Regions from separate parts of the Synechococcus sp. R6-7 genome, predicted to be linked through region 1. Evidence: riboswitches for the same ligand, from Rfam matches in the RefSeq annotation. Region 1 holds a riboswitch; each other region holds the start of a gene.
The links. A riboswitch is a leader RNA that binds a small molecule or an ion and turns the genes downstream of it on or off. The one in region 1 is predicted to bind cobalamin.
Positions count from the first base shown of each region.

Region 2: another riboswitch for cobalamin. It lies ahead of metE (5-methyltetrahydropteroyltriglutamate--homocysteine S-methyltransferase); the one in region 1 lies ahead of NW815_RS00315 (sirohydrochlorin chelatase).
Region 3: another riboswitch for cobalamin. It lies ahead of NW815_RS02125 (TonB-dependent receptor plug domain-containing protein); the one in region 1 lies ahead of NW815_RS00315 (sirohydrochlorin chelatase).

Region 1 is NZ_JANSHS010000011.1:832-14,166, reverse strand. It holds gene NW815_RS00350 (beta-ketoacyl-ACP synthase III) at 1-477, opposite strand, end outside; gene plsX (phosphate acyltransferase PlsX) at 464-1,567, opposite strand; gene hmpF (pilus motility taxis protein HmpF) at 1,797-3,524, opposite strand; gene trpC (indole-3-glycerol phosphate synthase TrpC) at 3,788-4,708, shown strand; gene NW815_RS00330 (DUF5340 domain-containing protein) at 4,774-5,013, shown strand; gene NW815_RS00325 (heavy-metal-associated domain-containing protein) at 5,073-5,267, shown strand; gene NW815_RS00320 (heavy metal translocating P-type ATPase) at 5,380-7,695, shown strand; cobalamin riboswitch at 7,824-7,960, shown strand; gene NW815_RS00315 (sirohydrochlorin chelatase) at 7,993-9,033, shown strand; gene NW815_RS00310 (hypothetical protein) at 9,131-10,030, shown strand; gene NW815_RS00305 (PAP/fibrillin family protein) at 10,027-10,644, opposite strand; gene NW815_RS00300 (L-threonylcarbamoyladenylate synthase) at 10,700-11,413, opposite strand; gene NW815_RS00295 (hypothetical protein) at 11,432-11,806, opposite strand; gene obgE (GTPase ObgE) at 11,867-12,910, opposite strand; gene NW815_RS00285 (30S ribosomal protein S1) at 13,106-13,335, shown strand, end outside.
Region 2 is NZ_JANSHS010000135.1:779-8,114, reverse strand. It holds partial or broken gene NW815_RS04715 (ABC transporter ATP-binding protein) at 1-321, opposite strand, end outside; gene NW815_RS04710 (ABC transporter ATP-binding protein) at 308-1,237, opposite strand; gene NW815_RS04705 (ABC transporter permease) at 1,242-2,135, opposite strand; gene NW815_RS04700 (ABC transporter permease) at 2,132-3,133, opposite strand; gene NW815_RS04695 (ABC transporter substrate-binding protein) at 3,118-4,608, opposite strand; cobalamin riboswitch at 4,984-5,189, shown strand; gene metE (5-methyltetrahydropteroyltriglutamate--homocysteine S-methyltransferase) at 5,646-7,336, shown strand, end outside.
Region 3 is NZ_JANSHS010000054.1:576-6,148, reverse strand. It holds partial or broken gene rsmH (16S rRNA (cytosine(1402)-N(4))-methyltransferase RsmH) at 1-703, shown strand, start outside; gene NW815_RS02130 (hypothetical protein) at 880-1,404, shown strand; cobalamin riboswitch at 1,750-1,902, shown strand; gene NW815_RS02125 (TonB-dependent receptor plug domain-containing protein) at 1,940-3,910, shown strand; gene NW815_RS02120 (DUF1636 domain-containing protein) at 4,039-4,446, shown strand; gene NW815_RS02115 ((2Fe-2S) ferredoxin domain-containing protein) at 4,458-5,327, shown strand; gene NW815_RS02110 (hypothetical protein) at 5,565-5,573, shown strand, end outside.

The DNA.
Region 1 (13,335 bases):
ACAGGTGGTGCGATCCGCCCAGTCCACCGTGCGGGAGAGCACATCCGCCGCCACCACCAAGGCCCGCCGATACAGCCCGGTTTGCAAAAACTGTGCTGCCGTGGCCACTGCAAAGACAAAGCCCGTGCAGGCTGCCGTCAGATCAAAAGCCACCGCCCGCGTTGCTCCCAGAGCTGCCTGCACCTGAGGGGCCGAGCCAAACCGATCGACACCGGTGGAAGTGGCCAGCAGGATCAAATCCAGGTCTTGAGGCAAGATCCCGGCCTGAGCCAAAGCGGCCTTGGCTGCCTGGACCGCCAAATCCACCAAGCTCAGCTCAGGGGGCAGAATGCGCCGCTGACGAATGCCGGTGCGGGGCCAGATCCATTCGTCGGAAGTTTCGACGATCTGGCCGAGATCGTCGTTGCTCAGGCAGGGATCCGGCAGGGCAGCCCCTGCCCCCACCAGCCGCACGGTCGGGAGGCTATGGCTGGGCATCTTCCACGGGTTCGGGACAGCGGGAGGAAGTCCTTTCCAGGGATCCCAACGGCAACACTTCCGGGCCAGAGCCAGAGTAGACCTGAAGGGGCCGGGTGCGCCGCCTGGGGTTGGATTCAGGTTCGCGAGGGTCAACCATTTCCGCCTGCAGCCGCTGTAGGATTTTCTGTTCTGCCGCCTCTTTGGCCAGGCGAATGGCGTGGTAGACCATCGGCGCCTTGGAGCTGCCGTGGGTAATCACGCAGATGCCGTTGACGCCGAGCAGCAAAGCACCGCCATACTCCACGTAGTCCATGCGCCGCTTTACCTGCTTGAGGTTGGGCCGGAGCAGCCAGCAGCCCAACTTGCCGCGCCAGCCGCGGGGCAGCTCCTCCCGCAGCACCTGGGTGATCACCTGGCCAACACTTTCGGCAAACTTGAGGAGGGCATTGCCCACAAAGCCGTCACACACCACCACATCAAACTCCCCGGTCAGCACATCCCGCCCCTCGGCATTGCCGGCGAAATGGATCCCTGGCAATTGGGCCAGACGCTGGTGGGTGGCCAGAGCCAAATCATTGCCCTTGTTGGGCTCCTCGCCGATGTTGAGCAGGCCCACCCGCGGACGCTCGACCCCCAGTACGCACTGGCAGTAGAGGGATCCCATGCGGGCAAACTGCTCCAAAAAGCGGGGCCGGCAATCCACATTGGCCCCCACATCCAGCAGCAGCACCGGCTTGCCTTTCAAAGTGGGCAAAAGAGCGCCAATGGCCGGGCGATCGATCCCTGCCAGCCGGCCCAAATGAAGGTAGGCCGCAGCCATCGCTGCTCCGGTATTCCCGGCGGCCACCACGGCATCCGCTTGGTTGGAGCGCACCTGTTGCATCGAGATGTTGATGGAGGCTTTGGGCTTTTTGCGCACCATCAGCGGCTCTTCCGCCATGCCCACATCCTCTTCGGCAGGCACAATGGTGATCCCAGCAGGCAAGGGCTGAGGCAAAAAGGGCTTGAGGGAATCTGGACGACCGACTAGTGCAATCCCGACCCGGAGCTGCCGATGGGCCAGCAGGGCGCCCTTGATGATCTCTTCGGGAGCGTAGTCACCCCCCATCGCATCGACCGCAATTCGCACAAGCTGACCTCACACTGGAATATCCTTGGCAACTGCAAGCAGGAAGCGGGGCAAAACGCACTAACCTCTGCAGTCCCCTCGCCCAAGAATTGGGAGCCCCAGTGGCTGCAGGGTGCTAGCGAATTTTACCAGATTTGTTTTCCTCAATTAAGGCCGTAGTTCCGCTTGCGCCGGTTCTCCCCACCCCCCACAGGAAACGTGAACTCCCTCACGCCTGCGCGAGGGTAGCCAAGAGAGAGTGTACCTGCTGGACGTGGTCGCGTGCGGTGGAGTTTCTGGCTTGGTGTTGGCTCAGCTCCGTCTCCAACTGCGCCAATTCTCCTGCCAACGCTGCCCACCGATCCCGCTCTGGATAGAGGGTGGCCTGCAGGTGATTGAGGCGACCCCAGGTTTCTGCCATGGCCTGGGCGCGCGCCCGCAGGGATCCCTCCTCTTGCTCCAGGTGTTGCCACTGCTGCTCCAATTCCTGCCGTTGGCGGGCGAGCTGCTCCTGCTGAGAAGGCAAGGACGATTCCAGTTGTTGAATGAGGGTTTGCAGACGACCTTTTTCTTGGAGAAGATCCTGCTTCTGGCTGCCGATCTGTTCCAGGAGCGGCCCAATATCGACCTGAACCGGGGCAGCAGCTTGATTTTGCAGCTGTCTAAGGCGGGCTTCCTGGCGGGTCAACTCTTCATACTCTCGCTGCAGGTTTTTTTCCTGAGGCAGCAGGGCTTCTTCCAAAGCACTGCAGGCAGACTGGGCATAGTCGATATCCATCTCGATGTCAAACCGCTCCTCTGGAGAGGCGCTGGCCAGCCGCTCTTGCAGCTCCCGCAGGGTTTGCCGGTTTTGCTCCAGTTCGGCCCGCTGCTGGCTGACCTGGGCCGCCCGCTGCTCGTAATCTCGGCGCAGTTGGCTGACCAAAGCCGCCAGCTCCTCGACCGAGATCGCCGGCTCCCCAGCCCTGCCGTTGCTGCTGCCATCGACGATAAAGTCGTACTCCTGCACCAGACGAGAGGCTTTCTGGTATAGGCTCTCTTGAGATTGCAGCTGCTGGAGAATCCTCTGCAGGTGCTCTTGATGGGCTCGCAGGGATCCCCGTCGAGTTTGCCACTCTGCTTGGCTTTGCTCCAGGGATTGTCGGGATCCCCACCAAGCGGTGTGGCGTTCTTGCCAAGCGCGGTAGTCTCGATCCAGCTCGTCTTGCCGGGCCTGGGCCTGCTGACGTTCTGCTTCCAGTTGGGCAATCTGTTGATTCAAGTGCTCCTGCTGCTGCTGAATATGGCTTTTCAAGCTTTGCAGAAGCGCCAAGGGATCCCCAGCCGGATGTAGAGTCTCCTGGAGCTGCTGCACCAAAGCCTGTAGCTGCGCTGCTTCTGCCTCCCCCAAGCGGCTGGAGCGAGCTTCTTGCAACTGGGCTTCCAACTCTTGCCGCTGCCGATTCAGAGCTTCCCGCTGCTCTCCGATCAGGCGCTGTTGTTCAGCTAAGTAAGCTTGCTGGGCTGCCAGTTCCTCTTTGAGGCTGTCCAGAAGTTTGCGATCTTCCTCCACACTCTTGTATTGCTCATACAGCCGCTGCACCTCTTCTTCCTGGGCTGCTAGCTCCATCTCGCGGCGGGTAAGCTCATGCGCCTGAAAGGTGAGGGACTGTTTCCAAACCTCGATCTCCTCTTCCTGGCTGCGGGCTCTGAGCTGAAGTTGGCTGAAGTTTTGCAGATAGGTCACCAGTTGGCGAGCGGCTTCGCTGATGCGGGCGACCTGACGGTTGCCGGAGATTTCCGCCAGCACCAATGACCCATCCTTGAAGCGCCCAGCCTCCTGGGCGATGCGGCCTTCCAAGGTAATGGATTCTTCGTTCACGGCCACCCAGGTATTGTCCTGCTGCTGCTTGGCCAGCAATTGCAGAGACGACTTGGCAAATCCAATCGGCTTGGATAGCTCTGCTAGGTACAGCACGCCTGAACTCCTCTAAAACAGCATGGACAGCACCAGCCTTGACCCCACCGAGCCACTGCCCCTGGCCGGGGAAAAATGGACGGCCGCCAGAACATGGCTCGCCGAGGCGCATAAAGACTACACCACCTTTCTAGACTCAACCATAGGGTAAAAAAAACACCTTCGCCAGATGAGTTTTGGGGATGCCTGGGGTAGCTATTCAAACCGGTGGCGGAGCACTAAAGTAGTCTAGGGTGTGGTGTAGAGTTGTGTTCGGGGGTTGTATGGAGCTGCAAGGTGAGCCGCTTTCTGTTCGTCGGCGTTCTCCTGCCCCGCCGGTGGTCGTAGCCTCTCAGGTGTACCAGACAACAGCGCCGGAAGCCAAACCGCGCCACATTTTGGAAGCGATCGTCTGGCACAAAGAACAGGAGGTGGAGCGCCAACGGGAGCAGCTTCCCCTGAAGCAATTGCAACGGCAACTGGATCAAGCCCCGCCGGTGCGGGATTTTGTGGCGGCTCTTACCCAGTCTCCTCACCCTGTTTCCTTGATTGCCGAGGTCAAAAAAGCCTCCCCCAGCCGCGGCATCCTCCGGGATCCCTTTGACCCGGTAGCCATTGCCCAGAGCTATGAGGCCGGTGGGGCCAGTTGTCTCTCGGTGCTGACGGATGAGCGGTTCTTTCAGGGCAGTGGCGAGTATCTGCGGCAGATCCGTCAAGCGGCAGGGATCCCCATCCTCTGCAAGGAGTTCATCCTCTACCCCTACCAAATCCTCTGGGCCCGCAGCCTGGGGGCAGATGCGGTGCTGCTGATTGCCGCCATTCTCTCGGATGCGGACTTGGGCTATTTTCTCAAGCTGGTTCGGCAATTGGGCATGGCAGCTCTGCTGGAGGTGCACACTTCCCAAGAGTTGCAGCGGGTGTTGCGTTTGCCCCAACTGCAAGACTCCAGGGGGCAGGTGCTCATTGGCATCAACAATCGCGATCTGAGAACCTTTGCGGTGGACTTGAACACAACGCGCGACCTGTTGGCCGCCCACTCGGATCTCCTCGGCGAGCTGCCCATTGTCAGCGAGTCCGGCATCCATACCCCTGCCGATTTGCAGCAGTTGCGGGCCTGGGGGGTGCGCTCTGTGCTCGTGGGGGAAGCGCTGGTGACCCAGCCGGATCCCGGCCAAGCTGTGCGCCACCTGTTGTCATCTCAGTGAATGAGAACCCTCCATCATATGGATCTCTGTTAAGAACAATGGATCTCTAAGGATTGCTCAGACCGATGAAACGTATTCCTGTGCCGGCTCACATCCACTACGAATTTCTGCTGCGGGTGTTGGAGCGGCAAACCTTTCCGGCAGTAGAGGAACAGGATTTTGGCAACCGAGGCCGCACGCAAGAGCTGATCAACTCCCTGCGCAAAGCCCTCACCCAACAGGTGCAACTGGAGGAAGAGTGGCGACAGCGGGGCTATCAGGTGGACTACCGCTGGAATATGGACGAGCCTCAGCCTCCCTCTTGACCTTCCAGCCCACTGTAAGGTTTAGCATCCTTTCAGTGGCATTGGGGGGGGTTTCCAAGATGCAGGTTGTTTTGACGGTGCCCAAGCTGGCCTGTGGGGCTTGCGTGGACACCATTGCGCAAGCGGTGCGGCAACTGGATCCCCAGGCGCAGGTGGAAGGGGATCCCAAAACCAAACAGGTGCGGATTACTTCTGAGCGGTCTGTGAGCGATTTGCGGCAGGCCCTCACCCAGGTGGGATATCCCCCGGCCTAGTCAATTTTGGGCCGGGAACGGTCGGGCGTCTGTTTTGAATTTCTGTACAGATGGCTGCCTTCGCCCTGCCCAGGGTGGAGAGTAGCTGTCGTTTCATCAACAAGGTGTTGCCATGTCTGCCCATAAAGGGTCATCGGGTGCACTATCGGCCTCTGCGCCTTCTCCTGAGGGCACTTGGCAGTTGGCCCTGCAAGGGATGAGCTGTGCCTCCTGCGCCCGCAGCATCGAACAGGCCCTCGCTCAGGTGCAGGGAGTATCCTCCGGATCCGTGAATTTTGCCAGTGAGCAGGCCACCGTCAAAGGGGATCCCAGGCTGGTGGATCCGCAGGCGTTGATTCGGGCGGTGGAGCGGGTGGGGTATCGGGCGCGCCTCATCCAAGAGGATTGGCAACTGGACGATCCGACAGACCCAGAGCGGATCACCCAACGGGCCGCAGAACGGGAACTGAAGCTCAAGGTGGCGATAGGGGTGGGCATCAGCACGGTGCTGGTGATCGGATCCCTGCCGATGATGCTGGGGATGGACATCCCGGGCTTTCCCATGTGGCTGCACAATCCTGGGTTGCAGTTGCTGCTGACGGCTCCGGTGCAGTTTTGGGTGGGCAGGCATTTTTACCGGGGAGCCTGGGCTGCTTGGCAACGGCGCTCGGCGGATATGAACACGCTGGTGGCCTTAGGGACGAGCGCGGCTTTCTTCTATTCCATTTTCCCAACGGTTTTCCCCGACTATTTTCACCGGCAAGGACTGCACCCGGATGTCTATTATGAGGTGTCGGCGGTGGTCACCACCCTGATTCTGGTGGGCAAGTGGATGGAGCAACGGGCTAAGGGGCAAACCTCCGAAGCCATTCGCAAGCTGATCGGGCTGCAACCGAAAACGGCAAGGGTAATTCGCCATGGGGTGGAGCAGGATATTCCGATTCGGGAAGTGCAGGTGGGGGATCGGATCCGAGTGCGCCCCGGAGAGAAGGTGCCGGTGGATGGGGTAATCCTAGAGGGATCCTCCAGCCTCGACGAGTCCATGGTGACCGGCGAGAGCCTGCCTGTACTCAAGTCGGCGGGGGATGAGGTGATTGGGGCAACGCTGAATCAGACGGGCAGCTTTGTGATGGAGGCGCGGCGGGTGGGCAAAGACACGGTTCTGGCCCAGATCGTGCGCCTGGTGCAGGAAGCCCAGGGATCCAAAGCCCCAATTCAACAGGTGGCGGATCGGGTGACTGCCTGGTTTGTGCCGGCAGTGATCGGGGTGGCAGTTCTAACTTTCGTGCTCTGGTGGGTGCTGGCCGATAACCCGACACTGGCCTTGGTGAACACGATTGGGGTGCTGATCATCGCCTGCCCTTGTGCGCTGGGGTTGGCAACCCCCACCTCGATCCTGGTGGCCACGGGACGAGGGGCAGAATTGGGGATCCTGGTGAAAAGTGCCGACAGCCTGGAATTGGCCCACCACTTGCGCACGGTGGTCTTGGACAAAACCGGCACCCTGACTGAAGGTCGTCCCACTGTCACCGATATTTGGGCCCACGGCTCCTCTCCCCTGGCGGTGTTGCGCCTGGCAGCGGCGGTGGAGCGGCACTCGGAACATCCTTTGGCCCAGGCGGTAGTGCAGAAAGCCGAAGCCGAAAAAATTGCCATCCCTCCTGCCCAGCATTTTCAGGCAAGGATAGGCAGTGGGGCAGAAGCCTGGGTGGAAGACCAGTGGATCCGCATCGGTCGGCTGAGCTGGCTACAGGAGATGGGGATCCCCTGGGATCCCTCTTGGTTAGAGCGGGTTCAGAATTGGGAAAGCCAGGGCAAAACGGTGATCGGCGTAGCCCAATCCCAGAGCCTGGTGGGGCTGTTGGCCATTGCCGATCCGCTCAAACCCACCTCTCCTGAGGCAGTGCAACAGCTGCAACAGATGGGTCTAGAGGTGATCCTGCTAACCGGGGATAACCCCACCACGGCCCAAGCGGTTGCTCGGCAGGCAGGCATTCAGCGGGTAATTGCCCAAGTCCGTCCGGATCAGAAGGCAGCTTACATACGCAGCCTAAGACAACCGCGACGGCGGGTGGCGATGGTGGGAGATGGCATTAACGATGCTCCGGCTCTGGCAGAAGCTGATGTGGGGATCGCCATTGGTACAGGTACGGATGTGGCGATGGCCGCCAGCGATATTACCCTCATGTCGGGGGATCTGCGCGGAGTCGCCACAGCCATTCAACTCAGCCGGGCCACCCTCAACAACATCCGCCAGAACCTCTTCTTCGCCTTTATCTACAATACGCTGGGGATCCCGATTGCCGCTGGGGCGCTCTATCCCTTTACAGGCTGGTTGCTCAACCCTATGCTGGCGGGGGCAGCCATGGCCCTGAGTTCCGTTTCGGTGGTCGCCAATGCCCTGCGCCTGCGACACTTTCAGCCCCCCAGACCAGCGGGCCGGCGTTAGGCCCTCTCCCAGGGGCAAGGGGGATTAGCGCGGCAACAGTTTTGCTGCCCTTTGAGCATGAGTCTGCCGTACCGCTCATGCCTCAGGGCTATCTTCTGGCAGACAAGGACATCCCCCCCAGGGGGCTTGGTGAACGACAAGCGGCAAGCTAGCCTAAAAAGCTCAGGCAGATTGGGGAAAGCGCGGTGCAAGTCCGCCACTGTGACGCAACTGTGATGGGATCCCTCCCTCAGCCAGAACACCCACCTGCCGTTGTCCTGTACCCCTTGCGATTCACAAGGAACGGAGTTTTTTGTGTTGAATACCCTCAGTGTTTCCCCTCCCCTTTCGGTTGGGCAGCTTGCTTCTCCTTCATTGCCCCTATTGCTTATCGGCCACGGATCCCGCGACCCCCAAGGGCAGCAAGCCTTTCTGGAGCTAGCCCAGGCTTACCAAGCTCTCACCCCCCATCGACCGGTGATCCCTTGTTTTCTGGAGCTGACGGAGCCGAGTATCGCCCAAGGGATCCAGCAGTGTATTGCCCAAGGGTGGCAAGAGATTGTGGTCCTGCCGCTGCTGTTGTTTGGGGCCCGCCACAACAAGTTCGATGTGACGATGGAATTGGATCGCCTGCAGGCCCTCTATCCCCAGTTGCGCATTCATTACGGTGGGCCGTTGGGGATCCGCATCGAGATCCTGCAACTGCTGCGAGACCGATTGGCTGCTCTGATAGCTGCCCAACCGCGGCGGATCCCAGAGGCAGAAACCGTGCTCCTATTTGTGGGTCGCGGCTCCAGCGATCCCGAGGCCAATGCCGAAGCCTGTAAACTGGCCCGGTTGCTTTGGGAAGGATCCGGGTTTGCCGCTGTGGAAACTTGCTTTATCGGCATTACCCATCCCCGCCTGCCCGTGGGATTGGAGCGGGCCTTGTCCTGGCAGCCGCGTCGGGTGATCGTGCTGCCCTACTTTCTGTTTACGGGGGTGTTGGTGAAAAAAATCGAGGCGGCAGTGGAACAACAACGACAACGACAGCCGGAAATCGACTGGCTGATGCTGCCGGAATTGGGCCTTGTGGATACGGTGCTGCACAGCCTGCAGCAACTGGAGCAGGAAGCCCTGCAGGGCCAAACCCCGATGAACTGCCACCTGTGCAAGTTTCGCCTGGCCGTGAGCGCAGAGGTTGGAGCTGGATCCAGCCATCACCACCCTCACGAGCCTCATGACCACCATCACGGGCACGGATCCCATCACCACCCTCATTCTCACCATCACCCTCAGCACGGCCACACCCACGCAGCGGCTGGGGATCCCTGGGCCCAATTAGAGGGCTACCACCAACGGGCATGGCAGGTGCCCTAAGAGGGAAACAGAGGCTGCTGGCGGGATAAACTGAGTGCAGACAGGCCATTTTTGAACCTGGTTTTCCCGCTCTAGCGGTTGTGATGACGAAAAAACGATGATGCTCTCCCGCTCCTCTTGGGTTTCAGGTGCCGCTGCCGCGGGGAGCGGGATCTTTGTTTTCGCCCTGGTGGTGGGGCTGCTGGATCAGATCCTGCCCACCCTGCCCAAGGTTTCCCTCTCCCTGGCCGGGATCCCTGGGATCCTGGCTGCCGCTGGGGCCTCCTATGGGGCCTGGCGGGTGGTTCAGATGGGTCTGCAATCGGCTTCCTGGAGCGACTTTCGAGAATCGCTGGTGGCGACCCTATCTCCCTTTGATCCTGCCGACCACGGCGGCGAGCCACGACAACCTAAGGGGGATCCTCGCCCTTGGCAGGTGGCTCAGGAGATCCGGCAAACCCAGCTCCGCCATCAAAAGATCCTTGACCGCATCAAGCAGCGGGTGAAAGCCGAAATCCAGACCTGTGAACGCGCCCAAGCCCAACTGCGCAGCGAGCAGCAACGGTCTCGAGTCCTGCAGGCCCAAGCCCAACAGTTACAACAGCATCTGCAAAACCTACAAACATCTTCCCCTTCTCCAAGCTCCGAGTCGACCAAACCCACGCCAGAGCAAGCGCTGCGCCAAAAGCTCCGCCAACTTCAATCCCAGGTCACCACCCTGAAAATAGAATTGGAACGCCAAAGGACCCAACTGCAACACGCAGAAGCAGAGCGGGCTCAACTCCAGCAGCAGCAGCAAAAACTCAAGCGCATCCTGCAGCGCAAAAAATTGGAAAATCGAGAGTTGCGCTCCCAACAGGCAGAATGGGCCCGGCAACTGGAGCAAACTCAACAGGAGCTGCAAACTTTGCGGGAGTCCTACCGCGCCTTGCAAGTTCTCCAGGAAATAGGCTTCACCCTAACCCAAAACCTATCTCACGAAAGGGCGGAAACGGAGTCCTCTGGATCCTCCGACTAGCCGACCCGTTTCAGGACAAATACACTCCCCTCGCTGCCCCGGCCCATCCGCAAATCTTCATCCAAATAGGTGATATCCAGCCAACCCGTTGGCTCGCGGCGGCGGATATCGATTTGAATAGCCGGGATCCGCTCCGGAGCCCGCTCGAGCAAATAGAGAAAACTCTCGATCTCGTAGCTCATCAAAGCTTGGGATCCGAACACCAATCGCTCGAAAATCACCCTCACCCGGCGCTCAGATTCGGGGTAAAAGCGCGCTGATACCGCCAAGACTCCCCGTGGCATCCAAGCCTCCAGCCAACCGGATCCCTGGATCTCCGCCACGTTGAAGACCCGTCCAGCTTTGGCCCGAATACACTGGTAGATCGCCCCGGTGGTGAACAGGGGCAAATTGGCCAGCCGCAGCAGAGCTGTGCTGGTGGTAAAGAGGGTGAGCCAGTTCCCCTCCAACCCTTCAGGAGCAGATGTTGGTTTGGGGGTGGGGTTGAGCGCTTCTAGGGCGGCAATTTGAGACAAAATCTGGGCTTTTTGGTCAGGGGAAACTTTCCGGCCCCGGTCGGTCGCCTCCAGTAGGTGCAGCAGAGCCGATTTTTGCTGAGCCAGGGCCTCAGACATGGGCACACTCCGAAGGCACTGACCCTATTTTAGAGAACGCGGGATCCCTCTGCCCTTAACCGTCTTCTCCCACCAGTTTCAGGTTCAGATCTGCCACCTGCTCATACCCTAGCCCGGCCCGCACCACCAGCGGCTCGGATCCCGTCAAGTCAATTACCGTAGAGACCTTGGCCCGACGGGGGGCATCGTCATCCAGCACCAGATCCACCTGTTTTTCCAACTGCCGCATCTCTTCAGCCGCAAAGATCCCACCCTCATCCCAGGGGTCGCTCTCCCACTCCCAGGCTTGCCCAGAACTTAAGTCCAGGGATCCGACGGGATCCCCCCCCAGCTTGGCAGAGGTGGAGACAATTGGATTGCCCAACTCTTCCAGCAAAGCCTGACAAATGGCCGAGTCGGGCACGCGGATGCCGGTGGTTTTCCGTTTGGGCTCCATCACCAACTTGGGCACCAGCTTGGTGGCCGGCAACAGAAACGTAAACGGGCCCGGGATCAGCCGCCGCATCAGCCGATAGGCCGAATCGGTTACCTGGGCATAGTGGGCAATGCGTGAGAGAGAAGGGCACAAAAAGGTAAGAGGCTTGTCGTTGGAGAGCTGCTTGATACGGCGTACCCGCTCCACTGCTTGTTTGTGGGTCACATCGCAGCCAATGGCATAGACTGTATCGGTGGGGTAAAGCATCACCGCCCCCTCCCGCAAAGCCGCCGCAATCCGCCGGATGGAACGGGCCTGGGGCTGTTGCGGATGCAGCTTAAAGTACTCGGCCATCGGGCAGATGGGAAGAGGTCAAGACTGGGAGCAGCTACCCCCCAGGGGGTTTTCCACAAGAGGGCGGGGGGTCGGTGGCACCGACGCGGGCGGGGATCCCTGAGATTCGGGCCAGTCCTTCAGTTGTTGCATCAGGGCTTGGATGTGCAGACGGGGCAGATAGGGCCAGTCGCCCGCTTCTTCCAAATCCTGAAGCACCCGATACAGAGCTTGACGGGTGTTGGGCAAAGACTCCCGAAAGGCACCTTCCAGGATCGCGCGGTGCAACTCCTCCAGCAGCCGCAGGAGCATCAGCAGCTCCACACACGCTCCCGCCCTCGCCTGAGCCGCCTGTTCAACAGCCAACATGATCTGACGCAAATCCGGTGGCAGATCCTCCGCCGAGATATACATAGCCACTCGTCTCTGGGTTCTGGGAAGGCAGGGGCTTTCCCATTCTAAGATTCTTCTGCCCTAGGACTGGATGGATTTTGCCCCCACAAGATCCAACTCCGCAGACTGTTGGGATCCCCGACCCAGGCACTGCCACACCCGCTGCAAGAGGGCATCCAGCCCCTGCTTGGCAATCGCAGAAATGGTCACCACCGAAGTGCCGGCAGCAGCAGACAGCCTCTGGGCGCGCTCGGCAACCTGCTGGGGATCCAGAACATCGATCTTGTTCAAAACCAGGATTTGTGGCTTATCAATTAACCCGTGGCCGTAGGCGCGCAGCTCCTGCTGAATAACCTGGTAATCCTTGACGGGATCCGCCGCCGTGCCATCCACCAAATGAATCAGTACCCTGGTACGCTCCACATGGCGCAAAAACTCATGGCCCAGCCCCACCCCCAAGTGCGCCCCCTCGATCAGCCCCGGAATATCGGCAAACACCACCCCATCTCCCGATGGATGGGGCACCACCCCCAAATTGGGCTGCAACGTGGTGAAGGGGTAGTCAGCAATCTTGGGCCGGGCAGAGGAGACCACCGAAATCAGAGTGGACTTGCCCGCATTGGGCAGGCCGACAATGCCCACCTCGGCAATCAACTTCAGCTCCAGGCGCAGGCGCACCCGTTCTCCCGCTTCGCCCTTGGTGAATTGGCGGGGGGCGCGATTGTGGTTGCTCAAAAAATGGGCATTGCCTAAGCCGCCTTTGCCCCCACGGGCTACCAGCAATTGATCCCCCTTGCCCACCAGATCGCCCAACAATTCCCCCGTCTCCGCATTGAACACCACAGTACCGCAGGGCACCCGCACCAGCCGATCCGCACCACTGGCCCCGCTGCGATGGTTGGGCCCCCCTTTGGCCCCGTGTTCCGCCTTGATCACCGGTTGAAAGCGAAAATCCAACAGAGTTTGCAGGCCGGGATCGGCCACCAAGATCACCGAGCCGCCCCGCCCGCCATTGCCGCCGGATGGCCCCCCAGCCGGCACATACTTCTCACGGCGGAAGGCAACGATGCCATCCCCGCCATTTCCCCCTTGCACTTCAATTTCGGCTTGGTCGATAAAGTGCAATTGCTCTTCCTCCGAATCTTCTATCTTTCAGCTTGGCAAGATGCCGGGAAACTTGCCACAAAAGACGCTCCTCTAAGCTACGATGGTATTTCCCAGCCACATCCTCCCCAGGTGGGAAAGTGGAAGTGGGATCCTGCCAAACTCGATTGGCCTTCTACCCTTTATCCCGCGCAACTGATCTGTTACTGCACCCCTATGAGTCGATTCACTGCTGCCGATGTAGGTTTTACCACTGAAGACTTTGCCGCCCTTCTGGATAAGTACGACTATCACTTCAGCCCTGGCGAAATTGTGGCGGGTACAGTATTCTCGGTGGAGCCACGCGGTGCTTTGATCGATATTGGGGCCAAAACGGCTGCCTTTCTGCCGCTCCAGGAGATGTCGATTAGCCGCCTGGAAGACCCGCACGAGATGCTGCAGCCGGG
Region 2 (7,336 bases), on a different contig from region 1:
GAGAACCTCTGGCTGGGGAGGAGGCCCTTCCCGCAAGACCTGAGCTATGCGCCAGTGGGGGTTAACGGCCTGCTCTGGATGTTGAAAGACAAGCTGCACTGGGCAGTACCCTCGCCGAGGCAAAGGCTGCCCTGTCACACTCACCCGACCTTGGCTGGGGGTAAGGTAGCCCGCCAGCAACTTGGCCAGAGTAGTTTTGCCAAAACCAGAGGGAGCCATCAGCCCTACGACTTCCCCAAGTTCTACTTGAAGGGTCTGATCTTGCACCACCCAAGGCAGATGCCGTCCATAGCGAAACCAGAGATGCTCACCCTTGAGCATGGATACACCTCACCCACCCTCCTCCAACCGCCCGCAGAGGCGGATGCTCAGCTCGACAGATTTCACTTGCCCAGGGGCAGCGATCCCCAAACAAACAACCCGCAGGCAGTGCCTCAGGGTCAGGCTGGTTGCCCGGCAGGGGAGCAAACTCATTTTGGGGCAGGGATCGCCACAGAGCTTGAGTGTAGGGGTGGCGCAAGTTTCCCCTTTCGAAATCCTGAGCCGAGGCCAACTCGACTGTAGTGCCCGCATAGAAGACTGCCACTCGATCTGCCACCGACAACGCCGCCTGAATATCGTGTGTAATCAACATAACGCCTCGGCCCTCCTGGGCCAGCTCCCGCAGATGGGCAAGGGTCTCAGCCACCACCTCCGCGTCCAAGCCTGGCGTGGGCTCGTCGGCTATCACCAGCTTGGCTCTGCTAACTGCCGCCGTCGATACCAGCACCCGCCGTGCCATGCCTCCGGAGAGCTGGAAAGGGTAGAGGCCCTCTGTTCCCGGCGGCAAGCTATAGCGGGCAAAGATGCGGCTCACTGCTCTACGGGCCTCGCCTTGGGAGGCACCGCTGAGCCGAGCTACCCGCTGTACCTGGGATCCTACTTGCATGAGGGGATCCAGGTAGTCCACAGACTGGGGGATGAGAGCAATGGCCTTGCCGCGCAGTTGCCTACACCGCTCAGGGGTCAAGGGCTGCCCCTGAAATAGGAGAGTACCGCGCAGGGTAGCGTTCTCTGGCAAAAGACCCAAGAGGGCATGGGCCAGCAAACTTTTGCCCGATCCGCTGGCCCCCACCACTGCCACCACCTCCCCTGCCTTAACCTCCAGATCCAGATCTGTAATCACCTGAAGGTAGCGGCGGCGCAGCCCCCGCTCGTATCGGCTGAACCTAATGTTTAGGCCGGAGACCACCAACATTTCCCTACTCCTGAGCCGTACGCGGATTGAGAAGGGCCTGCAGGTTTTCTCCCAGCCAGTCAAAAGCCTTGACCGACAGCAGCAGCAGCAGTCCAGGCATAACCCCCAGCCACCAGTAGCCGGTGGAGAGGTGGCGCATGGATTCGGCCAGAATAATGCCGATGGCCGGTAGGTGCGGCGAAATACCTACCCCAATGAATGAGAGGGCTGCTTCGTGCAAAATGGCGTGGGGAAACAGCAGAATAAGTCCCACTAGGAGCTGGGGCAAAATGTGAGGCATCATATGGTAGCGGGCAACCCAGAGGGAAGAGCGGCCCAGTCGGTAAGAACTCTGGACATAGTCAGAACTGCTGACCTGTAACACCTCGGCCCGCACCAGGCGCGCTAGGCTGGGCCAGTGGGTGAGGGCAACGGCAACAATGACTCCCCGAACTCCGCCGCCGACAGCAAAAGCTATAAGGATCTGCACCACCAGGTGAGGCAGGCTGAAACATAGGTCAATCATCCAGCAGATCGAGGCATCCACCCAGCCTCCCACCGTGCCACCCACCAAACCCAAAACAGCGGCGATCACCACGCTGACGGCGGCAGCCAGCATGCCTACCCACAGACTAAGGGACATCCCGTGCAAGGATCGGGCCAGCATATCCCGCCCCAGCCAGTCGGTGCCGAAGGGATGGGCCAGGGAAGGAGGCTGATTCCGCTGAGTTAGGTTCGGGCTCAGTCCGGTATCGCCGATAAGCCCAGCGCTGCAGAGGATAGACACCAAAAAAAAAGCACACAGTCCAATTGCCCACAGAGTCTGCCGCCTGCGCTCTCCTTTGACAGAGGACTCTGAGAATTTCATCCCCCCATCGGCATCAGCAGCAGCAACACGAGGCGATGCAAAAGGGATCATCCTATCCTCCCGCCAAGGCGAATGCGTGGATCGACAATCTGGTAGGACAGGTCAGCTAGGGTATTGCCGGCATAGACAAACAAGGCGCTGAAAAACACAATGCCCACCAACAGAGGCACATCACCGCGCAAAGCTGCCTGTACCGTTGCTTGTCCCAGTCCTGGATAAGCAAACACCTGTTCCACTAACACTGAGCCACCAAACAGTTCCCCAAAGGAGGCAAATTGCAGCGTCAGCGCAGGCAGCAAGATATTCCGCAAGCCGTGGTACCACAGGATCCCAGCCAGGCTTTCCCCCTGGGCACGAGCAAACAGCACATAGTTGCTGTGCAACACGTCAATGAGCTTCTGACGAGTGTGCAAGGTGATGTTGGCAACGCCGATGACAGTTAGGGTGAAAGCAGGCAAGAGCAAGTGGTGTAAGCGCTGCCAAAAAGTCACCTCCTCCGCCAACGCGCCAGGTGGCGCGGCGCAACAGATAGGTGTTAGACCCAGCTCTACCGAAAACGCGATCAAGAGTAGCAGCGCCACCCAGAAAGGGGGAGAAGAGGCGAGGGTGTAGGCGTAAAGACGAATACCGCGGTCAACCCAAGCGCCCTGAAACGCTGCGGCCAAAACCCCCAACCCCACTCCCAGGAAACCGGAAAGCAGCCAGGCAATTGCCAGTAAGGGCAGCGATAGCTCAAACCGCTGTTGAATGACCTGCACCACTGGCTGATCGAACACCATTGAGGTGCCCCAGTTGCCTTGAACCATCTGCCCAAGCCAGTTCCCAAAGCGAAGCAGCATGGGCTGATCCAGCCCCCAACGCTGGGCAATCAGGTCTCGTTGGGCTGGGCTGATCTGCAGCATGTCGGCCCCTACATAGGCTTGTACGGGATCAACAGGGGAGAAGCTGAGCAGGGCAAACGTCAGGACTGCCACAGCCGCCAGCAGCAACCCCAGCCGAGTCAGCTTATAAGCCAGAAACAGCAGAACTGACCTCAGTTGCACGTCCATTTCCAACGGGTGATGTTGGCTGTGATTGGCCAACCATGGCCATGAGGCTGTACCTGCGGCTGGCCTATATCCAAGCACTCGTGGACAAAGTAGGTATGATCCAGGTTCACCAACCAAGCCCAGGCTGCATCTCCTTTGGCAGTAAAGCCTTGCTTTCCATCCCACTGGGCTGCCCGCCAGAAGGGGATAGCTTCAGCTTCAGAGGGGGCCTCCATAGCCAGATCCAGCATTCGATCCACAAACGGGTTGGCATAGTAGCCGGCATTGAAAAATCCCCCCTGGGCCGCTTTGCTGTGGTAGAGGTTGTACATCTCAGTTGGGTCATGGCTGCCCCAGCCAAACAGCACCACGTTGCTGTGCATGAGCGGAGTGATGTCATCCCAACTTTTGCCCTCGACATTGACTCGGATGCCCACAGGCCGCAGCATTTCTGCAACAGCTAGGGCCAGGGCTTGGCGAATACTGTCGTTGGCCGGGTAGAGCACGGTGAACTCAGCCCGCAGCCCGTTTTTTTCCACTGCCCCATCCCCATCTTTATCGCTCCAGCCTCCCTCAGCTAGAATCTGACGGGCCAGGTCTGGATTGTTGTCCTCAATCTTGGCGGTCGGCTCTTCCCAGGGCAAACCGCTGACTGGGCCATAGGCAGGGGATCCGTAGCCTTCTAGGACTCCATCCACCAGCGCCTGTCGGTCAATGGCGAAGTTGACCGCCTTGCGAATCGCCAAGTTAGAAGTCACATCGTTGCCGATGGGGTATCCCTTTGGGGTTGTTGCACCGGTTTTAGGGGGAAAGGGGAACATCAGCCCTCGGTTATCCACACTGGGAATGGCGTGAAGCTTCATGCCCTCAACAGTTTGCTTAGCCAAAGACTGAGGCACGCTAACCACGTGTACCTGTCCGGCTCGGGCTGCTGCAAAGGCTGCATCCTCCTCCAGGAAAAGGAAAACCAGCCGCCGAATGCCAGGAGTCTGGCCGTAATATAAGGGATTTGCCTCCACAATCAGTTGTTGCCCCTCATCCCACTGCACCAGTCGGTAGGGGCCAGAGCCAATGGGTTTGCGAGCATAATCAGGCCCGTGGGCATGTTGAGGCACGATACCCAAGGTGATGAGGCGGTTGACAAAAGTACTTTGGGGTTTTTGCAGCCGCAGCTCCACCGTATGAGTGTCGATAGCTACTGCTTCCTTTAGGGCGGTTAGGTCGACCAGACCACCACTCCGAGCTGCTTGGTTAAAGGTGTAAGCCACGTCCGCTGCTGTGACAGGTTTTCCATCGGAGAAGACTGCATCCTTTCGTAGGGTTACCGTCCAGGTTAGGCCATCTTGGCTGACAGTGTAGCCAGTCGCCAGGTCGTTTACAATCTCAAGGTTCTCGTCCCGCCGCAGCAGAGTGCTTTGGAACAAAGGCGAACCGTAACGTCCCCAGCCCAGGGTGGGATCAAATCCTTCTTCGCTTTCCCCTCCAATGGCCAGCACGATTTGATCGCTGGATCCTGCTAGCTTTGGATCGAAAGCTGTCCGCTCAGCATTCTGAGCGCATCCAGCCCACATCTGGCTCAGCAAGAAGAGGCCCACAGACCACACAGTTACTTTTAAGCTTGATGCCATAGAAACCCCGATCTGTCGCTTTTTCAGCAAAAAGGAGCAAACCCCCTTGCCTCCTGGACAAGACTTATGGCAGCTAAGCTATCACTGCCTTATCTTGAGAGCAATGCAGGGGGGGAGGATGCTTAGAGGATTCCGATGACTTCCTGCAAGACCGCTGGGTGAAAGGTGAGGTCTGGTAGCTCCAAAGGCTGCTGGCTTGGTGATGATTGAAGCACTCTACTCCCGTCTCTGAACTCCGTGATACGATGTAGCTCAGCTATCGGTTCTGACGGGGATCAGCCGCCAGAGGAAACGGGGAAAGAGCAGTGAGAATCTGCCGCTGTCCCGCAGCTGTGATCCGGTTTAGGAGAAGTCCTGCAGCAAATCTCTAGAGTCATTCGCTGCCGATCCAGATCTTGTCCCCCAAAACCGTGTCAGTCAGAATGCCCGCCGATGGTTTTTCTAAACTTCACAACATCTGCGAGGTACAGATGGTAACTGTCTTGGCTTTAGCTCGTTTCTGCTTTCGTTATCCTGAGCATTTTCCCGGCGTTGCTCCCACAAGCTTTCGGTACTCCTCAGCAGTAGAAATAAGTCCAAGAACCCAAGCAAGACTCTGAGCCAGTTGGCCGGGAGAGAGTAAATTTTGGGTGCTGTTGCACCAAGATCTATCAAGATCTACAGCCCGCCTACGCCAAGGAAAGAGTGAGATGTCAGGCTTCCTGACTTCAATTGGTAGGCTGGCAAGTAGCCACTGCGATCGCTGGCTGCGTTGAGTATCTTTTTTGCGCAAAAGGCAGTGTTTTGTTGGGGTTCCAGAGGCAAGAGAGGAACAGCCGGTTTCTTCCTTGGCGGGCGGGATCCCAGTTGAGGGCGAATTGAACGCAGGAAAATTAGAAAACTCAGTATTTGGGATGGCACACAACATGACTGCACAAACCATGACATTGGGGTATGCCCGCATGGGCAAGCGCCGCGAGCTCAAAAAAGCTTTGGAAGGCTTTTGGAGTGGTGCCCTAGGGTCAGAGGCTCTGCTGGCTACCTTTTGGGATTTGGAGACTCAAGCCTGGCAGACTCAGCTACAAGCTGGGATTGATCACATTGCGGTAGGGGATCAGACTCTCTACGACCATGTACTGGACTGGGCCACCTGGCTGGGGCTGATCCCCTCTCGGTTCCGAGGTCTGTCGGGTTTAGACCGCTACTTTGCCATGGCGCGGGGGCGGGAGGGCCTGCCGGCTTTGGAAATGACCAAGTGGTTTGACACCAACTACCACTACTTGGTACCCGAAATTGAGCCGGAAGCCGATCCCAGTCCTAACTTTGGGGATTTTTTGGAAAGAGTTCGGCGGGCCCAAGGGATCCTAGGGGAGCGCACCAGCCCCGTTGTCCTCAGTCCAGTGACTTTGCTCTGCCTTAGCCAGCGATCTGGGGATCTGCGGGCGGACTTGGAAAAGCTCCTTCCTCTGTACCGGGATCTCCTCCAGGAGTTAAAACAGCTGGGGATCCCAGAAGTCCAGATTCACGATCCCATTTTGGTTACCAGCCAGGGAAGTGGCCTGCGGGAAGCTGTGGAAATGAGCTACCGCCAGTTGGCAACCGCCGGGATCCCTGTCCACTTGGTCACCTACTTCGATGACCTGGGGGAGACTTACCCCTGGGTGGTGCAACTGCCGGTGGCCGGCATTAGCCTTGACTTTACCCGTGGCCACACCCTGGATCTGGTAAGAACCTATGGCTTTCCGGCTGACCAGATCCTAGGTGCTGGCGTAGTGGACGCTCGGAATGTCTGGAAGGTTCAGCCTGAGACCGTCTTGGCCAGCCTGCGGGAGCTGCAGGGGGTAGCTCCCAACCTACGGGTGCAGCCTTCCGCTTCGTTGCAATTTGTGCCCCACGACGCTGCTCTGGAAGCCCAGTTGCCGGAACCCCTCAGAAATGTCCTCAGCTTTGCCGAACAGAAGCTGGCCGAAGTAGCTCTCCTGGCGCGAGCCCTCAACGGCGAAGACACTGCTGCCCAGCAGGCGGAAATCCAGCAGCAATGGCAGAGCTTTGCGCAGTTTAGCCCCCCCAACCCCCAAGTGCGCCAGGCTTTGGCCAACCTCAAGCTCCAGGACTTCGAGCGATTCCTGCCCTACGAGCAGCGCCTAAGTCGGCAGGTTCAGCTACCACCTTTGCCCACCACCACCATTGGCTCCTTCCCCCAAACTCCAGAGGTGCGGCAGTGGCGAGCTAAGTACAAAAGAGGGGAGGTTTCGCAGGCGGAGTACGAAGCAGCCATTGACGCTGAGATTGCCAAGTGCATCCGCATTCAAGAAGAGATTGGCCTGGATGTGTTGGTGCATGGGGAATTTGAGCGCACCGACATGGTGGAGTACTTTGCCCAGAAGCTGGAAGGCTTTGCCTTCACTGAACACGGCTGGGTGCAGAGTTACGGCAGCCGCTGCGTGCGCCCTCCCATTCTCTACGGCGACGTGGTTCGCCCCCAACCCATGACAGTGCGGGAATTCCAAGTAGCCCAGTCCCACACCCAAAAGCCGGTGAAAGGCATGCTCACGGGGCCAGTGACTATGCTCAACTGGTCCTTTCCCCGTGTTGATATTCCCCGGCGGGAGCAGGC
Region 3 (5,573 bases), on a different contig from region 1:
AGGGATCCCCGGCAGCCGCATCCAACTGTGGCACCTCAATTTTGCCGATTTCGATCTGCAGCAGCACGGCTTTCGGGATGAGCAGGGGCAGGGGATCCCCTTCGATGGCATCGTGGCCGACTTGGGGGTGAGTTCTCCGCAACTGGACTGCCCTGAGCGGGGATTTAGCTTTCGCGGGGAGGGGCCGCTGGACATGCGCATGGATCCCAGTGCCGCTCAGGAAACCGCTGCCGATTGGGTTAATCATCGCCCGGTCGAAGAGTTGATCGAGATTTTCACCCGTTACGGCGAAGAGCGATTTGCCCGCCGCATCGCCCATCACATCGAGCAGGCTCGTCCCCTCGCCACAACCACTCAGTTGGCCCAGGTGGTTTGGCAGGCAGTACCTCCGGCAGCTCGGCGAGGCCGCATCCACCCGGCCACCCGCGTCTTTCAGGCGTTGCGCATTGCCGTGAACCGAGAACTGGAGGCTTTAGAAACCTTACTGGCCCAAGCCCCCACTTGGTTGAAACCCGGCGGCAGGTTGGCCGTGATCAGCTTCCATAGCCTTGAAGATCGCTTGGTGAAATGGGCCTTCCGCAGGGATCCCCGTTGGCAGGTGCTCACCCCCAAGCCCTTGTCCCCTTCCGAACTGGAACGGCAACGCAATCCACGGGCCCGCTCTGCCAAACTGCGAGTGGCTGCCCGCAGCAGTCAGATGTAGGTTTAGGTTGGTTCTCCCGCTCTCAAGAGATCGGCTACTGTGAAGCGGACGGCTAGCCCGCCGAGACCAGGAATCGGGAGAAGGGGGTTGCTATTGGGGGATGCGGGGAACTAGGGTGAAGCGGAACCGGCAGTCCTGCACCGTCGGATCCCTTGGTGTGTGTGAGGTTAAGCCCTATGGTTAGCCAGCCTTTGAACGCAGGTCTTGATCGTCCCAAGAGCCCTCGTCGCCACAGACAGCCTTCTGCTCTGAGCCGACCCCTCTCCGGTACAGTTCAAGCCAGCCGCACCCAGCCTTTGGATTTGAAGTTGAAATCAGCCCATCCTCGCAGCCAACATTCGGCTTGGGCAGAACACCTAGCTTGGTGGAAGCAGATCTCCACAGGGATGGCTATCCTCTCCGGCGTTTCAGTGTTGAGCCTTTACAGTTGGACTGTGCATACCCAAAGCCGGTGGAGCCAGCGTTACCAGGTGTGGCAGCAGATGCAACGCAACGAACGACAGTTTCTGCTGACTCAGGAATCCATCGCCAATTCTCTGCGGGAAATTGCCGACCGCTCCGAAATGGTGCCGCTGGTACCGGATCGGATGATTGAGGTGCCAATTGCCTCTCCCAGCCATGTTGAACCGGATCCAGCCCACCAGACGACAGCCCCGCCTGAAATCGAAAAAGCTCCTCTTTTCTACCCGGTTGGGTACTAGTCCAATGAATCCCGTGGACAGCAGCCAAGCCACTGCTCCCCTCTTACTCTCCCAAAGGCTGTAGATTTTGCAAGATCTCAGCGTATCTCTATCCTCCCTATTCTTCAAATTCTTCAAAAGTCAAGGGATCCCTGGGCCTCGCGATCTGGAGTAGCAGCGGGCTATCCTTCAACTGCTTACAAAGCAGTGAAGAAATCTGGCCTAAATGGGATGTGGCCCATCCGAAGCCCTGGGATTGCCGTTGGGATCCCGTTCACCCCTGGGGATGACATCCCCCCTGGCAGGATAGGAACTCCAGAGCAGGGGATGTATGATGCCTAGCACGGCTTTTTCGGAGCAATCGCAGAGAAAGCTGTACCGACAGGTTGTCCTGGGGATCAGCCAGGGCATGTAAAGGGGAAAGTCCGGTGCAAATCCGGCGCTGTGCCGCAACTGTGATGGGCTTGGGCTAGACCCATGCCCTCAGTCAGGATGCCCGCCTGCGGTTTTGGCTCGCATTTCTTCCGCGTCGCACGGAATCAGGAGCTTTAGGAAAATGAATCCCATTCTAGGTCTCAGCCTGGCGCTGGGGGGCTTTGTTTTGGGGATCCCAGCGTGGGCGCAGCCGGCAGCTTCCCCGCCCTCAGCTCAAGAGGTTTTGGAAACCGGCGTTAGCGCCGAGATTTTAAATCAACCCGTCACCACGCCTTTTCGTCGCCCCGGCTTGCTGCGGGATTCTTCCCGCCCGGTTTACGTCGTTACCCGCCAGCAAATTCGAGAGCAAGGGGCAAGAACCGTTCAGGAGGCCCTGCGCTACCTGCCCGGGATCCTCAGCGACGGCACGGCGGGAACCCAGTTGGGAGCCCTTAGCTCCCAGTTTATGCGGGGAGGACGAACGGCCCAGGTGTTGGTGCTCTTGGATGGCCGCCCCATTAACGACCTGGGCTTTTTTGGCGGGTTCGATCTGTCTCAGATCACTACAGATGTGGTCGAGCGTATTGAGATCTCTCCAGGTGGGGGCTCCACCTTATACGGCTCCGATGCCGTTGGCGGGGTCATCAACATCGTAACCCTGGAGCCAAAGCCGGGATCCGAGACCGTGCTGGAAGCGGCTATCGGCAGCTACGGCCTCAACGAGCAAGGGATCCAAAACCGCGGCCAAGCGCAGGATCTGGGCTGGGTGGTCAGCTATCGCCGTCTGCAGAGCAACAACGACTTTCCCTTTGAAATTAGGCGTTTGGGCAAAGCAGGCAGGCGGGAGAACTCGGCAGTGGAGTACCACAACCTACAAGCCAAACTCACCTGGCAACTGGCAGAAGGCCAGGTCCTAACCGGAAATGCCCTTTATCTCAATAAAGCGTTTCAGGTGCCTGGCAGCACCGAGTTTCCCTCCCCCGATGCAGTGCAAAACACCAACGACCTGCTGTTAGATCTCAGTTGGCTGTGGGATCAAGAGAGGGGATCCCTGCAAGCTAGGGTATTTTTTGACGACCTCAACTATCGCTTCAGCGCCCCACAAAGCCAGGGATCCCGGGATGAGATCCTGCGAACGGGGTGGGGATCCCAACTGCAATACACCTGGAAGGCTGCTGAAAACCTGGAGCTTACTCTAGGAGCGGATTACCGATCCATTTCAGCTCGCAACACCACCTTCTCCTTTGCCAGGGGATCCACCAATGTCAACTACGACAATACCGTGAACCAAGGGGCCCTCTTTGCCCGCCTGGATTACAAGCCACAGCCCAACTTTTATCTCAACTTAGGTGTTCGCCAAGATTCGAGCAATCTGGTCAACGGTTCGGCCACCTCTCCTGCCGCAGGGATCCGCTGGGTTTTGGCAGAAGGCACCACCCTGAGGGCCAATTATGCCGGCAGCTTTCGCACCCCCTTGATCTCAAACTTATTCTTTCGTTTGCGGGGCTTTTTTGAGGTAGATGGGAACCCCAATTTGCGCCCGGAGCGGGGAGAGAGTTTTGACATTGGCCTGGATCAGGCTTTGGGAGATTTTGGCCTACTGCGCTTGACCTTTGCCCATAACCGCATCCGCGATGGCATTACCTTTGTCAGCACTGGCCCGCGCAGGGGAACCTACGAAAACATTGAGCTCGTGGAATACACGGGCTTGGAAGCAGCCCTGGATTTGCGATTGGGGGAAAACTGGACTCTTTTTGCCAACTACACCCTAAACGATCCCATCATCCGCTCGGCGCTGGATCCCAAAGCGGTTGGCAAACAGTTAGCCTTTGTGGGAGCAGACAGCCTAAACCTGGGCCTGAGCTACCGCGATGCAGAGGATCGGTATGCCTCAGTTTTCCTGCATCACATTGGCACTTTCTTTACCAACAACGCCAATACCCAATCTCTGCCCGGCTACACCACCTTAGCTCTGCGGGGAGGGATCCCGGTTGCAGAAAATCTCGCTCTCGAGGTGGGAGTCGATAACCTGCTGGATGAGCAATATGAGGTTTTCCCCGGCTACCCCGGAGTGGGTCGCACCGTTCGGCTTAATTTAAGGGGCCAATTTTAGAGCGACTTGAGGCTGACTTTTAGCTGTCTAACTCACTGCTGAATCCTTGGCCAAGACATTGAGATCGTCTTTGCCTCTTCTCACACCCTTTGCTTGGACAGAAACCTATGACTATATCAAGGAGCACCATGTCTCGATCAACTTCCCAGTTGCCCATCCAAGCTGGCAGCGCTGCCCAGCAACCCAGCAGCCATTGTCTTTGGGTTTGTGTCACTTGCGGATCTCGGTGGGTTAACGGCCAAAAAGAAGGGATTAGCAAGGGAGAAATGCTGCTGTCTGCCCTGCAATCTCAAACCCTCAATCCTCAACTGACCCTGAAGCCGGTTGCCTGTATGAGCGGCTGCAGCCATGCTTGTGTCGTTGCGTTGGCAGCACCTCAAAAGATGACCTATGTTTTTGGAGATCTCGATCCAAAAGATGTGGATCTCATTCTGCAGACAGCAGAGCTCTACCTCACCAAGCCAGATGGGATCCTACCCTGGGCCGAGCGCCCTCTCAAAAAAGGGGTGATTGCTCGTATTCCACCACTGCACTGAGGAGCTTTCTCATGGCCACTTTTACCCCCTGGATAACCCCCCTCCATCAAGCTTGGCAGGAAGTTTCTCTGACGGGTTGGACAACCCTTTATGAAGGGATCCCTGCCCATATTGACTGCTTGGGGCCGTTGCTCTACGAGCTGTTTCAAGAGCACTGGGCCGAGATCCAGGTGGGCCATGTGGCGGAAGGCGGGGTGCTGGAGCTGGCTTTCAAGAAACCTCCAGCTTTGTGCGTGCTCTACGATGGCTATCTAACCGTTGCCACCGAAACTTGGCACCTGCATTTGTGCCTGGAGGAGCACCAAGGCGGCCCCCATCGCAAGACCCCACCCGAGCTGCGCCGCAAAAGATTGGTTAGCTGTGCTGCTCTCTACCGGCGCCTCAATCCCCAAGGTCAGCCCCGCATGTGGGGGATCCAATTCTGGAATGGAGCAGAAGAACCTTTGCTGCAGATTTTTCTGCCCAGCCCCTTTTTGGGGCCAGAGGAAGACTACCTGCCGGAAGGCAAAGCAGATTACCAAAAGCTTTCTCTTTACGAGCGCATCCGCGCCATCTATGTGCAGGGGAAAGAGCGGATCCCCTATGAGGATAACCCTCTTAAACGTCCCTACCTTGCCGTCTGTCGTTCCAGCCGTTGTTATCCTTCCCGCAACTACCAACCGGTTGTAGAAGCTCTGGAATCCGCCCTTCGAGAAGCCAACCTGGACGTACAGGTTATCACCTCAGGCTGCTTGGAAGTTTGCCAACAGGGGCCGGTGGTTTTTTACTCCGGAGATTGCACCTGGTACAAGCGGGTTACTCCCCAAGTAGCTCGGCAAATTGTTTTTGAGCATTTGCTTAATAGCTGTCCTCTGAAAGACCACCTTTTTCCAGGAGATTAAAGCATGATTGGCCTGCAATCGAGTGCTCAACCTATCCCCAGATCTTGCCGCTTGATCTCAGCCCCACTTTGGATACAAGCTGCTCAAGATTTGGCCCGAGGCTGGTTCTGGCCCAGCTTGTTTACCACCGTCGGCTGTCTCAGCAATATTGCTTATACATGTACCCTTCCTTTTGTAACTGTTGGTATTGTTGCAGGCACAACTTTAACCCGCCAAAGGGCAATCATTAGTGCTTTGATGATTTGG